Regions from separate parts of the Exiguobacterium sp. s189 genome, predicted to be linked through region 2. Evidence: a T-box and tRNA genes for the amino acid it is inferred to sense, from the RefSeq annotation. Region 2 holds a T-box; the other holds one or more tRNA genes.
The links. A T-box is a leader RNA that pairs with one kind of tRNA and senses whether it is charged. The one in region 2 lies ahead of KNO99_RS13850 (valine--tRNA ligase), so its partner is inferred to be a tRNA-Val.

Region 1 (8,544 bases), on a different contig from region 2:
GATGGCTTCAGCCTTACGTGAGAGCGCTAAAGAAGAGCATGAAACGATTGAAGAGGCGTAAACGATATTCGTTTACGCTTTTTTATGTTCACTCGACCTTATTCATTATCAAATATAACTTTTTACATGAACAATATTTCACTTTTCCTGTGAACGTGATACGATAGCGAATGAGAATCGTTATCAAAAGATAGGAAGGGTATTATGAATCGATTACGTCATATCACGTTGAATCAAACCGTCATTCTATCTGATTTGACAAAAATTGATGATCGCTTGCGCCGCCGAATGATTTCACTTGGATTTTATGAAGGGTGTTCGGTACGAGTAAAACGAAAAGCTATTTTTTCAGGACCGCTCACGATTGAACAAGTAGATCATCAACAAACTATCGCCATCCGAAGATCAGATGCCGAAAAAATCGGAGTGATTGTGCCATGAATCAACGAATCGCATTGATTGGCAACCCAAATACAGGAAAAACTTCATTATTTAATCGATTGACAGGCTCGTTCGCCCACGTCGGGAACTGGGCAGGCGTCACAATCGAACAAAAAGTTGGTCAGTTGCACGGGAAAGTTGGACAGCTCATCGACTTGCCTGGTGTATACGACCTAGACCCGCTCTCAGCAGATGAGGCCATTGTTTCTCGTTTCTTACTTCACGAACCGTTTGACGGGATGATTAACATCGTCGATGCCTCGCAGCTAGAACGAAACTTACAACTCACGCTACAACTTTTAGAGATGGGACGTCCGCTTCAAATCGGCTTAAACATGGTTGACGTAGCGGAAAGCCGTGGGATGCATGTTGATCTCGACAAATTAAAAGCACTCCTTCAAGTAGATGTCTTCCCCATTACGGCACGAACGGGAGATGGATGTGATGTCTTGCTCTCATCGATCCAAATGGAAAAACGTCAACCGTTCGAGTTGAACTATGGTCTTGAAACAGAAGAAGCGATTACACAAATCCTTCGTTTAACGGGCCTTTCGAGAACAGATCGTTGGATTGCGATTCAATACTTGGCTGGGAATCGAATCATCGTTGACCATTTAGAGACGTCTTTCCCGGATGTCGTCACCGTTCGTAAGCATCTCGAAGCCACTCTCGGACGTTTTGCACACGCACATATCACTGAGCGTCGTCGCGATTGGGCGAAACAGATTCGACACCAAGTCATTGAAAATCAAAATGCACAGGACGTGACGATGACCGATCGTATCGATGCCGTTGTGACACATCCCATTTTAGGTTTGCCCATCTTCTTCGGGGTCCTGTATGCGCTGTTTCATGTGACATTCAACTGGATTGGTGCACCGCTCTCCGATGCGTTAGACGGACTATTGTCTGGTCCGATCACATCAGGAACGGTTTGGATGTTAGAGGCTGTAGGCGCTTCTCCATTCATTCAAGCCCTTCTCGTAGACGGCGTCATTGCAGGTGTCGGGGGCGTATTGGTTTTCGTCCCGCAAATCTTTGTACTCTTTTTCTTCATTTCATTTTTGGAAGACTCGGGATATATGGCTCGGGTCGCCATCGTGATGGACCGTTTCATGCAACTCGTAGGGCTGAACGGAAAAAGCTTCATCCCGATGATTATCGGGTTCGGATGTAACGTCCCTGGAATCATGGCTGCCCGAACGGTGGAAGAGGAACGAGAACGTCTTGTTACCATCTTCATCTCACCGTTCATGTCTTGTTCGGCCCGACTTCCGATTTACGCTGTGTTTGCGGCAAGTTTCTTTGCCACTCATCAAGCGCTCGTCGTTCTCTCGCTTTACATGCTTGGAATTTTCCTTGCCTTGATTGCCGCAAAAATCTTTACGAAGGCACTAGCCGCTGAAGATCAGACAAGCTTATTCATCGTCGAACAACCCCCATATCGTGTCCCTCAAGGACTAACGTTGTGGCGTAGCACTTGGCAAAAAGCCAAAGGATTCGTTCGAAAAGCGGGTACATTTATTTTTGGTGGTTCTGTGTTCATCTGGCTACTTGCCTATTCAGGTCCAAATGGCTTTGATGTACCGATGAACGAGAGCTTCTTGGCCATGATTGGTGGATTGATTGCGACAGTACTCATCCCTCTCGGATTTGGGACTTGGCAAGCAGGCGCCTCGCTCATTACCGGATTCTTGGCAAAAGAAGTTGTCGTGTCTACAATGGCAATCATCTATGCGGTCGGCGAATCAGATTTATCGGAGTCGCTATTGCCCATCTTTACCCCGCTCAGCGCCTATAGCTTCATGGCATTCGTTTTGCTGTATGTCCCTTGTTTGGCGACAGTCGCGGTCATCCGGCGAGAAGTTGGTAGTGCTAAGTTGACGTGGTTCGCCAGTTTATATGGTCTTGGCGTTGCCTATGTCGTGTCACTGATCATTTATCAAGTTGGTCGCTTATTCGGATTTGCGTAAGGAGGAAGATCATGTCATTCTTTGACCTACTCATCGGATTCATTGTTTTTGGATATGCCGCATTTTCGCTTTACCGCTACACACGTAAAGCAAAAGGCGGGAAATGTGCAACATGTGAAATTGAACCGACCTGTACAACGGCATGCGACGCAGCCGATTGGGATAAAATCATTGCGGAAGCTTTACAAAAAGAGCCTTCAGCTTTGCATTCAACCACGAAAAAAGACTGAATCGAATTCAGTCTTTTTTCTTATAGCATATGGATCGTCGTGACAATCATCGCGACCACAAGAATGCCAGGCAATAAGTTAGCCACTCGTATTTTTGTAATACCAACCAAGTTCAAGCCAATCGCCACAATCATTACCCCACCGGTCGCGGTCATCTCTAAAATAAAGCTGTCCATAAGCGACTCTGGAATGAATTTCATGATTTGAATGGCGAGTAGTGCGATTCCGCCTTGATAGATGAGTACAGGTACTGCTGAAAACATCACACCGATGCCAAGCGTCGAACTCAACACGAGGGCTGTAAATCCATCAATCAATCCTTTCGTATACAGGACGTCATGATCGCCACGTAACCCACTATCGAGCGCCCCAATGATTGCCATCGCACCGATGACAAAGATGAGCGTTGCTGTAACGAACCCTTCCGCTACACTCGATTGACTTCCGAGACGCCGTTCAAGACGATAGCCGATTTCATTCAATACTTCATCTAACTTCCACCATTCCCCGAGCGCAGACCCAACGACAAGACTTCCGATGACAATCAAGAAGTTTTCACTTTTCATCCCCATTTGAATGCCGAGCAAGATGACCGCAAGCCCGATTGCTGCCGTCACCGTCTCTTTCATACGCTCTGGAATGCGGTGAAATAAGAGACCTAACAATGACCCGATGACGATTAATCCGGCATTGACGAGGGTTCCCGTTAGCACCATGTCGCATTCCCCGTTTCTTTATGTATTGAAAGGAATATACCAATTGCTTTCGTGCCGTGTCAATATACAAAAAAGAGCCACTTCTCGCAAGAAGTGGCTTCGCGGAAACCCATGTTCCGGTGGGTTTCTCGAGGGTTTGGCACCCAAGTGATTCTGACTGGGCTCGAACCAGCGACCTCTACCCTGTCAAGGTAGCGCTCTCCCAGCTGAGCTACAGAATCAGGTCGTGTCCTCTCTTAAGGACACTATTAATATATCAAGAAACTATTAAGTTGGCAACAACTTTTTTTATTTTTTTACAGACTTTTTTAACGAGTCATCTGCTGGCGATCAATATGCCGGCAGAGGCGTTCCAAATTACCCGCATAAACGGAGACGAGCATGTTCTGATATAAGGTGTCACGGTCCCAATGAAGACCGTTCGCTTTAGCCACACGCTGAGACGGAACGTTTTCTGGATGAATGAGTGAAATGATTTCCTTCTCTCCTTCAGTGAAGGCATACTGCATCAATCGCGCGGCCGCCTCACGTCCGTAACCCATATGCCAATGCTTCGGTGACAACCAATAACCGACTTCTAGCTCGAGTTTACCGTCTAACTCATGAAGCAACGTACCTGCATGACCAATCGGTTCATCACTTTCGAACGTCATCAGCTTCAATAGTCCCGTCTGGCGTCCCGTTTCATAGCGGGCCAATTGACGTTCGAACCATTCGATTGTTTGTTCGTCTGTATACGGTCTCCCATCCGGACTGATGAAGCGCATCACCCGAGGATCTTGGAGAAGCGACTTAACAAAATAGAAATCAGAGATCGTGTACGGCTCAAACCGCAAACGTTCGGACTGCAACTCAACAAGATGCATCGTTTTCCGCCCCTTTCTTCCATCTCATAATCTGAATTATTCAATTCCCGTTTTCAGCTTGTTTCAATCCTTTACGATACAACTTTTAATCCGACCACACTGCCGATAATCATCATCAGATAAAAGATACGCCAGCGGCTTTTGGACTCATTTAAATAGAGCATGCCTAGAATGACGCCACCTGCGGCTCCGATTCCGACCCAGATGGAGTAAGCCAAGCTTAACGGAATGTCTTCAAGCGACTTCGAGAGCCAATAAAAACTGAGCGCGAACGACAAAATCGATAAGATTGACCATTTTAAAATTTGATACCCTTTTGATTTCCCCATAAAGAAAACGGCTGTCATCTCAGCAATCCCTGCACCGATCAAATATACCCAACTCATGCTTCTTCTCCTCCTGTCACTTGTTTCAACCCGATGATTCCGATGATCAACGTCGTCACAAGTAAAAGTTTCCAGCCGCTGAGCGCCTCGTCAAAAAGAAGAGCACCGACAATCACCGTTCCAACCGCACCGATTCCCGTGAAGACGGCATACCCTGTACCTGCAGGTAAAACCCGGAATGCTTTGGCGAGTAAGCCGAAACTGACAACCAAGAGTACAATCGTCCATAACGTCGGACCAAGAACGGTAAACCCTTCAGACAATTTCATCGTCGTTGCCCAAATGATTTCAAGTAATCCTGCGAACAAAAGAGAAATCCAGGCGACTTTTTCCTTATCCATTCCAACCCACACCTTTCTTGAAGATTCGGAAAGCGGCTTGTTGTCGCATCTCCCGCTCATTTTCAAATGTAAATAGAGACAATAAGGCACCATCTAGAAAGCAATAGTACGCAGCATAGAGCTCATCGAGTGGTTGCGATGGTAAGTCTCCACGCTCCATCGCGAGACGAAACTGTTCTTTTTCAAACCGCTTTAACTCCGTCTCTACCTTTCCGATGACTTCTTCAATATAGTCCCGAAATTCTGGGGGTGGTACGAGGAGCATCCGTTTCGTCAACATCCACGTCTCGTGATCGCTAAAGAATGACGTGAGCGTACGAACGATCGACTCAATCCGTTCTAAAGGTGGTCGGTCCTCGGTATCCTCACATGTCTGTCGCCATGCTTCTTCGTAACGATTCGCCATATCGGTCACGACTTGCTTAAACAATTGTTCTTTCCCATCGATGTGAGCATACAAAGAAGCCTTTCGGATGCCAACGTCTTCGGCAACCGCCGCAAGTGATAATCCTTCATATCCTTCACGGGCAAACCGTGTCCGAGCGGATTGCATAATTTTCTCTTTTGTATTCACGAGTCTCACTCTCCTTCCTCCTCACTTTACCTAACGAACGGTAGGTAGTCAAGATTTGTGTTTGTTTTTCCGCTCATGATTCCCCACAATATAAGGTGAAAGAGGTGATGAAGAATGATTGATCAATTGAACGTATCGATTCCGACGGGGAAGGTCCGTGGTCAAAAACGGATTGTCCGCGTGTTTCGACCAGACTGGGTCGATGCCAACACCCCACTTCCTGTCCTTTATATGCATGATGGGCAAAATGTATTCTCAGGAAGCACGGCTACATATGGAGAAGGATGGGAAATTGACCGCTGCATCGATACACTCCAGCTTCCACTTATGGTCGTCGCCATTGCAAGTGCTCCGAACTGGTTAGATCGTTATGACGAGTATTCATATGAAGAAGATGAGATGTTATATCGCCGTATCGGACCGGAACTTGCGAAAACGCGCCCAACCCTTGGTGGTCAAGGTCGTTTGTATACAGATTGGCTTATGAACGACTTAAAACCACGAATCGACAAAGAGTATGCGACAGATCCAGAAGATGTCGGCGTCATGGGGAGCTCGATGGGAGGTGTCATCTCTTTATATATGATGGCAACCTATCCTTCCATCAAAAGAGTGGGATCCCTCTCCACCGCTGCATGGGCGAATCTGGATCCATTGATCCAGGCTATCCAGCAAGCCGATATCTCTGGAAAACTGTATATGGACATCGGAACGAATGAAGAGAGCGGACCGATCACAGCGAAAGATTACTTGTTCACAAATGCAAAACTGATTGAAGCCATCGCTAAAAAAGGTATCGCATTCCGATATGAAGTGGAACCGGATGCGATTCATCACGAATCAGCCTGGCGCCGCCGTTTGCCTCACGCCCTTCGTTATTTGTACGACGTCACATGAAAAGAGCGAATTCTTTTTACGGAATTCGCTCTTTCGTTTAAATGACCCAGTTGCCGTCACGCATGATTGCTTCGCGCGTGCCGTCTTCCCGTTCACCATCGATATTCATTTCAGCTGACCCAATCATGAAGTCAACGTGTGTCATCGAGTCATTCGCGCCGTTCGCCGCGAGTTCCTCTTGCGACATCGAAGGACCACCCTCGAGACACGTCGAGTAAGCACGACCTAATGCCAAGTGGCATGATGCATTCTCGTCAAACAACGTGTTGTAGAAGAGAAGACCTGAGTTTGAGATTGGCGAATCATCTGGAACGAGCGCCACTTCACCGATGCGGCGTGCTCCCTCATCCATGTTCAACAACTCATCAAGAGCCGCTTGTCCTTTTTTCGCTTCTGCCTTGACGACTTTCCCACCTTCAAACCAAAGCGTGAACTCGTCAATCAAGTTTCCGCTGTAGCTGAGTGGTTTCGTGCTCGACACGTGACCTTCCACAGAATCTTTATCTGCGAGCGTGAACACTTCTTCTGTCGGCATGTTCGCGATAAAGTCGATTCCATCGACGTTCGGACCGCCACCGCCAAGGAAGACGTGCTTTTTCGGAAGTCCGATTGTAAGTTCAGTGCCTGGTGCTTGGTAGTGCAACTTCGCATACTTTTTCTCTGTCAGCAACGTCGCACGGCTACGGAGTGATTGGTCATGTGTATCCCATGCCGCGACCACATCTTCTTGATCCATACGTGTTGCCGCGAAAATTGCTTGCCATAAAGCTGCGACTGCATCTTCACGCCCCGGGAATACTTTTTCAGCCCACGCTTCTGACGCACCCGCGACGATCGACCAACTCACGTTGTCACTCATCACATATTGACGCCATTTCGCAAGTGCTTGTCCGGCTGCACGGTTCGCATCTGAGATACGTGACGATTCGACGCCGTTCAAGGCATCCGGGTCGTCACTGACGATGGACAAGAATGCCGTCTTCTCTTCAGCCAATTGCTCAAAGCGAGCTTTTAACCAGTCCGGAAACTCTTTGAACGAGTCTGCTGGTGCATCGAAATAACGAATCTTCGATGTCTCCTCATCACTCCAATTGACGAATACTTGTTTCGCCCCTGCCGCATACGCAGCTTTCACCACATGACGGACAAGTGGTGCCTGGCTAATATCGGCACGTACCTCTAGCTGTTGCCCCGGTTGAATGTTTACACCTTTTTTCACAGCTAGCTCTGCATAGCGTGCGAAATCTGCCTCTGTCGGCATAGAAATCATAGACATATGTATCGTTCCTCCTTTTCAGTTATCTTTATTTTCTTAAATTTCAGGAAAAGTTGCAACCAATGCGCAAAAACGGGCATATTAGTAGATGAAGAATGAAGGAGGAATTTACTATGGCAGATTGGAAATCAACCTACACACACTTTTTGAAACAAGCGAAAGAAGACATCCACGACCGCGAACAACTCGGTGACTTACTCGTCCAAGGTGAACGCGCCCTCGCAAAAGTGACCGTAGACGTGGCATCCAATGAGATCAGCAATATCGAGCGCGAAGAAGAACTGACGCTCTACTTCCAGATGAAACAAATGCTGAATATGTTGCGCGCGCTATACAATGATCAATTTGAAATGCAACCTGACAAACAAGAAGAGCTCGTCGCGGCAATTCTATACTTCGTCTCACCGTTCGATGCGATTCCAGATGATGTACCACTTGGCCTATTCGATGATGCTCAGGTGATCGATTATGTACATGAACAATTAGCGAGTGATATCGACCGATTCCATAACGAATTGTGACTTGAAATGATGAACGAGTAGCAGTACGCTAGCAGAAGACTTACCAAAAGGAGGCGTAAGGCCTAGCCATTATCTATGTATGCTAAATCTCGAAAACGGGTTGCCCTTGAAACGGTACTGTTCATCATTGCCGGGACAATCCTTCAGTCTGTCTTTGTCAGTTTACTGCTCAAACCTAATGAAATCGGTTCAGGGGGAATCGTCGGAATCACGTTGATTACGAACGAACTATTCGGAACGCCAATTGGGATGACTCAGCTCGTGCTCAATATCCCACTCTTCATCTTAGGGTTAAAATACTTGGGACGTCGCTTTATTTTGAT
Region 2 (8,544 bases):
GGCGATTCGTCACTTATTCCGTGTCACATCGGGCCTCGACTCGATGATCATCGGGGAAACACAAATTTTAGGTCAGGTGAAGACAAGTTTCTTCCGTGCCCAAGAGCATGGAACGACAGGAACGGTCTTCAACAAATTATTCAAAGAAGCGGTCACACTCGCCAAGCGCGCCCATACGGACACGCAAATTGGGGAAATGTCTGTATCGGTCAGCTCGGCTGCCGTGACGCTCGCACAAGAGATGTACCAACAGCTCGACGATAAGCAAGTTGTCGTCGTCGGAGCCGGAGAAACGGGTGAATTGACGACACTCAATTTGTTCGAGGCTGGTGCGAAACAAATCGCCGTCTTCAACCGAACGGAGAGCAAAGCGAAAGCTGTTGCGGATAAGTTCAAAGGTCGTGCCCATTCGATTCGTGAAATCGCATGCGGCTTACTCGATGCGGATATTTTGATCAGTTCGACCGGAGCGAAAGACGCCGTCATCGGATATGACGATGTGGCAGCGGCACAATTGTTGCGCCGTGAACGTCCACTTCTTCTCATTGACATTGCTGTGCCGCGAGATATCGATCCAGCGGTCGCGACACTTCCAGGTGTTCATTTGTTCGATGTCGATGATTTGAATGGAATCGTCAACAAGAATCTCGAAGCTCGTCTCCTCGAGGCCGAGAAGATCGAGATGAAAATCGATGAAGCGATTCAAGAGTTCCAAACATGGCTCGTCACACTCGGTGTCGTACCGATCATGAACGAGTTGCGTGCCCGTGCTCTTGATATTCAAGAAGACACGATGACGAGTCTAGAGCGTAAGCTCGATCACTTGTCGGCGCGCGACAAGAAAGTCATCGGGAAGCACATGAAGTCGATCATCAACCAGATGCTTCGTGACCCAATCGACTACATCAAAGACGCAGCGGCACAGCCGGACGCGAACGTTCGGATCGCCCAGTTTGTCGAGACGTTCGGACTCGATGTCGAGTTACCAGAACAGCCGGTAGACGAAGTGGAAGAAACGGATGCCACTTCTGCCAAAGCACCACTTCGCGCATTGATGCGCTAACAAGATATAAAAGGCGACGTGTGTCGCCTTTTTCTATGAAGGAGAGACTCAACATGCGAAAAATCATCGTCGGCTCACGCCGTTCCCAACTCGCCATGACTCAAACGAAATGGGTCATCGAACAATTGAAGAAAGCCGGAGCACAAAACGAGTTCGAAATTAAAGAAATCGTGACGAAAGGGGACCAAATCGTCGACGTACAATTGTCAAAAGTCGGCGGGAAAGGTCTATTCGTCAAAGAGATTCAACAACAGATGCTCGACGGGGACATCGACTTCGCCGTCCACAGCATGAAGGACGTTCCAGCCGAACTTCCGGAAGAACTCTATATCAGCTGCATGCCGAAACGAGTCGACGCGCGTGACGTCCTCATCTGCGAGAACGGCTACACGTTCGAGACGCTTCCGAAAGGTTCAATCGTCGGAACGAGTTCACTCCGTCGCGGTGCACAGATTTTAGCGGCACGTCCTGACCTTGAAATTCAATGGATTCGCGGAAACATCGACACGCGTCTGAAGAAGTTGGATTCGGAGAACTACAACGCCATCTTGCTCGCGAAAGCCGGGCTCGAACGGATGGGTTGGACGGACCGTGTCGACTTCGAAGCGCTTGACCCGGACGTCATGGTACCTGCTGTCGGACAAGGCGTTCTTGCGATTGAGAGCCGAAAAGACGATGCAGAAGTAACGGCAGTGCTTCAGTTGTTACACGATGATGTGACGGCAAAAGCCGCGACAGCGGAACGGACTTTCTTAAAAGCCATCGAAGGAAGCTGTCACGTCCCAGTCGGCGGTTACGCGACGGTCGACGGTGACGAAGTGACGCTCACGGGCCTCATCGCGTCAGTGGACGGGAAAGAAGTGCTTCGTGTGACGAAAACGTCAACGGACGGAGTCGCACTCGGAATGGACGTCGCAGAAGAATTGCTCGGACGTGGCGGACGTGAAATCCTCGCCTCGGTCAATGAGTGACGTCTGGTACACGGGAACGAAACGAATGACCGCTTCGCAACGGGCGCTGCTCGAGGCGAGCGGTCTTTCCGTTCATCATGTCCCGCTTATTCAGACGAGAGAGACGCACGTCCCACCACCCGTGGAACGATTCGACTGGCTCGTCGTCACGAGTCAAAACGCGGTGCCCGCGCTTCGAAATCTGATGCGTGACGTCAAAGTCGCTGCTGTCGGTGAGAAGACGAAACGGGCGCTTGAAGCGGAAGGATTTACCGTCTCGCTCATGCCGGAGACGTATACGGGTGAGGCACTCTTTGAGCAGTTACGCGATGTCGTTTCCGCCGATGAGGTCGTCTTGTTCGCGCGTGGGAATTTGGCGAACACGAAGCACATGACGATGCTCTCTCACGTGCAGGACTGGGTCGTCTACGAGACGATCCCCGTGCCGTTGACACCGGCGCAACAGCAACAACTCGAGACCGTGAAGGCGCTGCTCGTCTTGAGCCCGTCGGCCGTCGAGGCGCTCACACCGCACTTGTCCCGCTTCAATGGGACGTGGTACGCCATCGGCGAAGTGACCGAACGTGCCGTCCGACAAGTGTCGACGTTACCGGTACGAGTGCCAGAATGTTATACTATGGATGCATTAATACAGTGTGTAGGGGAGGATTTTTCATGAACCAGTTTGACCGTCACCGTCGTCTTCGCTCATCGAAGTCGATGCGTGCCCTCGTACGTGAAAATCATGTTCGGAAAGAAGATTTGATTTACCCACTCTTCATCATTGAAGGGACTAACATTAAACGTGAAGTCAGCTCGATGCCTGGCGTCTTTAATTATTCACTTGACCGACTCGAAGAAGAGATCAAAGAAATCGTCGACCTCGGTCTCCAATCCGTGCTCTTGTTCGGCGTGCCGGAACATAAAGACCCGGAAGGCAGTGAAGCGTATCACGACCACGGTATCGTCCAAGAAGCGATCCGTAAAGTGAAAGAGTGGGCGCCACAGCTCACAGTCATCGCCGATACGTGCCTGTGTGAATACACGTCTACAGGTCACTGTGGTCTCGTGAAGGACGGGGACGTCGATAACGACGCATCGCTTCCACTTCACGTCCAGACAGCGATCACGCAAGCACAAGCGGGTGCCGATATCATCGCGCCGAGCTCGATGATGGACGGATTCGTCGCAGCCATCCGTGAAGGTCTCGACCAAAACGGATTCAGCCACATCCCAATCATGAGCTATGGCGTAAAATATGCGTCGGCGTATTACGGACCGTTCCGTGACGCTGCCCAATCGGCTCCAGGTGAAGGCGACCGTAAAGGCTATCAGATGGACCCGGCGAACCGTCGTGAGGCGTTCCGCGAGTCACAATCGGACGTCGAACAAGGTGCCGACTTCATGATCGTCAAACCGGCTCTCGCGTTCATGGACATCATCCGTGATATGCGCGACTCACTCGATATGCCAATCGTGGCGTATAACGTGAGCGGAGAGTACGCGATGATCAAAGCCGCGTCACTCAACGACTGGGTTGACGAAGAACGCATCGTCATGGAGACGATGGTCGGATTCAAGCGTGCCGGTGCCGATCTCATCGTCACGTATTTCGCAAAAGACGTCTGTCGCTATTTGGAAGGAGACTACGCATGACATACAACCAAACACGCTCACAAGAAGCGTTCGAACAAGCCCGCCCACTCATGCCAGGCGGTGTCAACAGTCCGGTCCGTGCCTACAAATCGGTCGGTATGACGCCGATTTTCGCCGAACGTGGTGAAGGTTCACGCGTCTATGACATCGACGGCAACGAGTATATCGATTACGTCCTCTCATGGGGACCCCTCATCCTCGGTCACCGTGACCCTGTCGTCACGAAAGCGATTCAAGAACAAGCTGAAAAAGGCTGGACGTTCGGTACGCCGACCGAGCTCGAGACGAAGATGGCAGAACTCGTCATCGACCGCGTCCCATCAATCGAGATGGTCCGCATGGTCAACTCGGGTACGGAAGCGACGATGGCGGCACTTCGCCTCGCACGCGGCTATACAGGGAAGACGAAGATCTTGAAGTTCGAAGGATGCTACCACGGACACGGCGACTCGCTTCTCATTAAAGCCGGTTCTGGTGTCGCAACACTCGGTCTCCCGGACTCACCAGGTGTACCGAAAGAGCTCGCGAGCCATACGCTCACCGTTCCTTACAACGACTTGGACGCTGTCCGCGTCGCGTTTGAGAAATACGGTGACGACCTCGCTGGTGTCATCGTCGAACCAGCAGCTGGAAACATGGGCTTCGTGCCACCACAACCAGGGTTCCTCGAAGGACTTCGTGAAATCACGGAACAAAATGGCGCGCTTCTCATCTTTGATGAGGTCATGACGGGCTTCCGTGTCGGGTACAACTGTGCACAAGGATACTTCGGTGTCACACCGGACCTCACATGTCTCGGTAAGGTCATCGGTGGTGGACTTCCGGTCGGTGCTTACGGCGGGAAACGTGAAATCATGGAACAGATCGCGCCGCAAGGTCCGATCTATCAAGCGGGTACGCTCTCAGGTAACCCACTCGCGATGATTGCCGGTTACACGACACTCTCTCAACTCAAACCAGAGCACTATGCGGAGTTCGAGCGTAAGGCAGACCGTCTCGCGGAAGGTTTCACGCAAGCTGGTGAGAAATACAACATCCCGCACGACACGAACCGTGCCGGCTCGATGTTTGGTTTCTTCTTCACGAATGAGAAAGTGACGAACTTCGAGAAAGCGAAATCGGCGAACCTCGAGATGTTCCGTTCGTACTATCAGAAGATGGCAGCGCGCGGCGTATTCTTGCCACCATCACAGTTCGAAGGATTGTTCCTCTCGACGGCGCATACGGATGAGGATATCGAGAAGACGATCGCAGCGGTCGAAGCGACGTTCAAGGAGCTTCAAGAAGAGTTTTCACTCTAATCTTGACTGCTGACGTTTCTGTCGCTACAATTATTTAACAGATATGATGAATTGCTTTGATGAGGAGTAGTACGCATCATCCATTCCTTTTTAGAGACGCGACCGCTTGGTGAAAGGTTGCGAGGGATGGACGCGGAAGTCGCCTCGGAGCTGACTTTCTGAATGGAGTAAGAAAGTTCGGTCCATCGACCGTTATTCGATTTTGAGTGCGCCACTTGTTGGCGAACTAAGGTGGTACCGCGGAAGATCACGGCTTCTTTCGTCCTTAGCGTATAGGACGAGAGAAGCCGTTTTTGTGTTCATTAAGAAATAGAGGAGGCGCCACACATGGCCCATGAGACAAATGAAATTACCATGCCGACGAAGTACGACCCAAGTGCGACGGAGTCAAAATGGTACGACTACTGGTTAGAAAACGATGTATTTAAAGCAGACGAGGACGATTCGAAACAACCGTACACAATCGTCATCCCACCACCGAACGTTACGGGGAAACTACACCTCGGTCACGCTTGGGACACGACGCTCCAAGACTTGTTGACGCGCCTCAAGCGCATGCAAGGTTATGACGTGCTCTGGCTTCCAGGGATGGACCATGCCGGCATCGCGACACAGGCGAAAGTTGAACAAAAACTCCGCGAAGAAGGCGTCATGCGTTACGACCTCGGACGTGAGAAATTCCTCGAGAAGACGTGGGAATGGAAAGACGAGTACGCGAAGACGATTCGTGACCAATGGTCTAAACTCGGTCTCGGCCTCGACTATTCACGTGAACGCTTCACACTCGACGAAGGGCTCTCAAAAGCCGTTCAAGAAGTATTCGTTCGCTTGTATGAAAAAGGTTTGATCTACCGTGGCGAATATATCGTCAACTGGGACCCGGCTCAAAAGACGGCCGTTTCGGATATCGAAGTTATTTACCAAGAAGTCGAGGGTGCGTTCTATCACATGAAGTATCCACTCGCTGATGGTTCAGGTCACATCGAAATCGCGACGACACGTCCTGAGACGATGCTCGGGGATACGGCGGTTGCCGTCAACCCGAAAGATGAGCGTTACACACACCTCATCGGCAAGACGATCATGCTTCCGGTCATGAACCGTGAGATTCCGATTGTTGCGGACGACTACGTTGACATGGAGTTCGGTACAGGTTGCGTGAAAATTACGCCAGCCCACGACCCGAACGACTTTGAAATCGGAAACCGTCACGAACTTCCACGCATCCTCGTCATGGACGAAGGCGGGAAGATGAACGAGAACGCTGGCAAGTACGAAGGGCTCGACCGCTTCGAGTGCCGCAAGCAACTCGTCAAAGACTTAGAGGCGGACGGCACACTCGTGAAGATTGAGCCGCACACGCACTCGGTCGGTCACTCAGAGCGTTCAGGCGCAGTCATCGAGCCATACCTTTCGAAACAATGGTTCGTTGATATGGAGCCACTCGCGAAAGCGGCACTTGAAGCACAAGGAAACGCCGACACGAAAGTCAACTTCGTCCCAGAACGCTTCGAAGGCACATACCTCCGTTGGATGGAGAACATCCGCGACTGGTGTATCAGCCGTCAACTTTGGTGGGGCCACCGCATCCCGGCTTGGTATCATAACGAGACAGGCGAAGTGTATGTAGGAAAAGAAGCACCAGCGGACAGTGAGAACTGGACACAAGACGAAGACGTCCTCGACACATGGTTCTCGTCAGCGCTTTGGCCGTTCTCAACGATGGGCTGGCCGGATACGGACGCACCGGACTTCAACCGCTACTTCCCGACGAGCGCGCTCGTTACGGGATACGACATCATCTTCTTCTGGGTATCACGCATGATCTTCCAATCACTCGAGTTCACAGGGAAGCAACCGTTCAACGATGTCCTCATCCACGGTCTCATCCGTGACTCGGAAGGACGCAAGATGTCGAAATCACTCGGTAACGGCGTTGACCCGATGGAAGTCATCGACCAGTACGGAGCCGATTCACTCCGTTGGTTCCTCCTCACAGGTTCGACACCAGGGAACGACCTTCGTTTCTATTGGGAGAAGATCGAGTCGACATGGAACTTCGCGAACAAGATTTGGAACGCGAGCCGTTTCGCTCTCATGAACATGGATGGACTCAAAGTGGAAGAGATCGACCTCACGGGCGAGAAGACGCTTGCCGACAAGTGGATCTTGACACGCTTGAACGATACGATCGACCAAGTGACACGCCTCGTCGACAAGTACGAGTTCGGTGAAGCAGGTCGCTACTTGTACAACTTCATCTGGGAAGAGTTCTGTAACTGGTACATCGAGATGGCGAAACTCACGCTCTACGGTGAGGACGAAGCAGCGAAGCACACGACACGTTCGGTCCTCGCGCATACGCTCGATTCAATCATGCGTCTCATGCACCCGTTCATGCCGTTCTTGACAGAAGAAATCTGGCAGCACTTGCCGCACGAAGGCGATTCAATCGTTCGTGCAAGCTACCCGACGCGTCGTGACGACCTTCACTTCGCAGATTCAGTTCCAGCGTTTGAAGCTGTGATGAACGTCATCCGCTCGGTTCGTAACATCCGTGCCGAAGTGAACGCACCGATGTCGAAACCAATCCAGCTCTTCATCTCGACGAGCGACGATGCGACACAAGGTTACTTGAGCGCGAACGAAATGACGATCGGCAAGTTCACGAACGCGACAGAGCTCGAAATCGGACGTGGCCTCACGGCTCCGGATAAGTCGATGTCAGCGATCATGACAGGCGCGGAGCTCTTCATCCCGCTCGCAGACCTCATCAACTTCGAAGAAGAAATCGCGCGTCTTGAAAAAGAAGTGGCGAAGTATGAGAAAGAAGTCGAGCGCGTACAGAAGAAACTCGGAAACCAAGGCTTCATCGCCAAGGCACCGGCTCACGTCATTGACGAAGAAAAAGCAAAAGAAAAAGACTACCTCGACAAGCGTGACGCGGTCCGCGCCCGTTTGGAAGAGTTGCGTAAATAAGACATGGACCTTCTTTGGAGATTAATTCTCTGAAGAAGGTTTTTTTGTGTTTTGGTAGAATTTGGAGAGGTAGATGTAGAAAAGGGGATACAAGATGAAACGAATCGGGTTAATGTGTGTTCTTGTGTTGGGGCTGACTGGATGTACGACATCAGAAGAGACGAAGTCTATAAAGAAAGACAGAGATGAAGTTGAGACGATTGAAGTGACCACCTCGCCTGAATGGGTAGGTACGCTAGTTGAAGATGTACCAAAAGGCACCGAATCGCTATCAGATGCGGTGGTTCAGCAAATTACACTTCAATACAAGGACGGGTCAGAAGGACACCTTTCTAAAAACGATGTCATCTATGAGACGACAGTCGGAGACATCGGATTGATCGCGATTGGTCATCCGAACCAAACACCTTCCTTCGGGGTATATCACTATTCACGTGACAAGGAATGGGTCATGCACGGGATGAAGCATTTTGGGATTACTGACGCTTCTGATAAAAGACGTCACGACTTGGCGCTCCCACAAGATTTGATGTATACAATCGATAGTGAAATCGATGACGTGGAACGACCTGTAAAACTGTGGACGTTATATGAT

Region 1: it encodes a tRNA-Val, which carries the amino acid that the T-box ahead of KNO99_RS13850 (valine--tRNA ligase) is inferred to sense. The anticodon was not compared.

Annotation. Positions count from the first base shown of each region.
Region 1 is NZ_JACSKM010000005.1:110,684-119,227, forward strand. Features, by position in the region: gene KNO99_RS08345 (pyrroline-5-carboxylate reductase family protein) at 1-61, shown strand, start outside; gene KNO99_RS08350 (FeoA family protein) at 205-441, shown strand; gene feoB (ferrous iron transport protein B) at 438-2,414, shown strand; gene KNO99_RS08360 (FeoB-associated Cys-rich membrane protein) at 2,426-2,644, shown strand; gene KNO99_RS08365 (DUF554 domain-containing protein) at 2,665-3,360, opposite strand; tRNA gene KNO99_RS08370 (tRNA-Val) at 3,509-3,581, opposite strand; gene KNO99_RS08375 (GNAT family N-acetyltransferase) at 3,669-4,226, opposite strand; gene KNO99_RS08380 (DMT family transporter) at 4,298-4,612, opposite strand; gene KNO99_RS08385 (DMT family transporter) at 4,609-4,953, opposite strand; gene KNO99_RS08390 (TetR/AcrR family transcriptional regulator) at 4,946-5,536, opposite strand; gene KNO99_RS08395 (alpha/beta hydrolase) at 5,642-6,424, shown strand; gene KNO99_RS08400 (aminopeptidase) at 6,462-7,700, opposite strand; gene KNO99_RS08405 (YkvA family protein) at 7,814-8,221, shown strand; gene KNO99_RS08410 (YitT family protein) at 8,297-8,544, shown strand, end outside.
Region 2 is NZ_JACSKM010000014.1:34,190-42,733, reverse strand. Features, by position in the region: gene hemA (glutamyl-tRNA reductase) at 1-1,063, shown strand, start outside; gene hemC (hydroxymethylbilane synthase) at 1,117-2,034, shown strand; gene KNO99_RS13865 (uroporphyrinogen-III synthase) at 1,997-2,692, shown strand; gene hemB (porphobilinogen synthase) at 2,689-3,669, shown strand; gene hemL (glutamate-1-semialdehyde 2,1-aminomutase) at 3,666-4,970, shown strand; T-box leader at 5,018-5,240, shown strand; gene KNO99_RS13850 (valine--tRNA ligase) at 5,298-7,949, shown strand; gene KNO99_RS13845 (hypothetical protein) at 8,044-8,544, shown strand, end outside.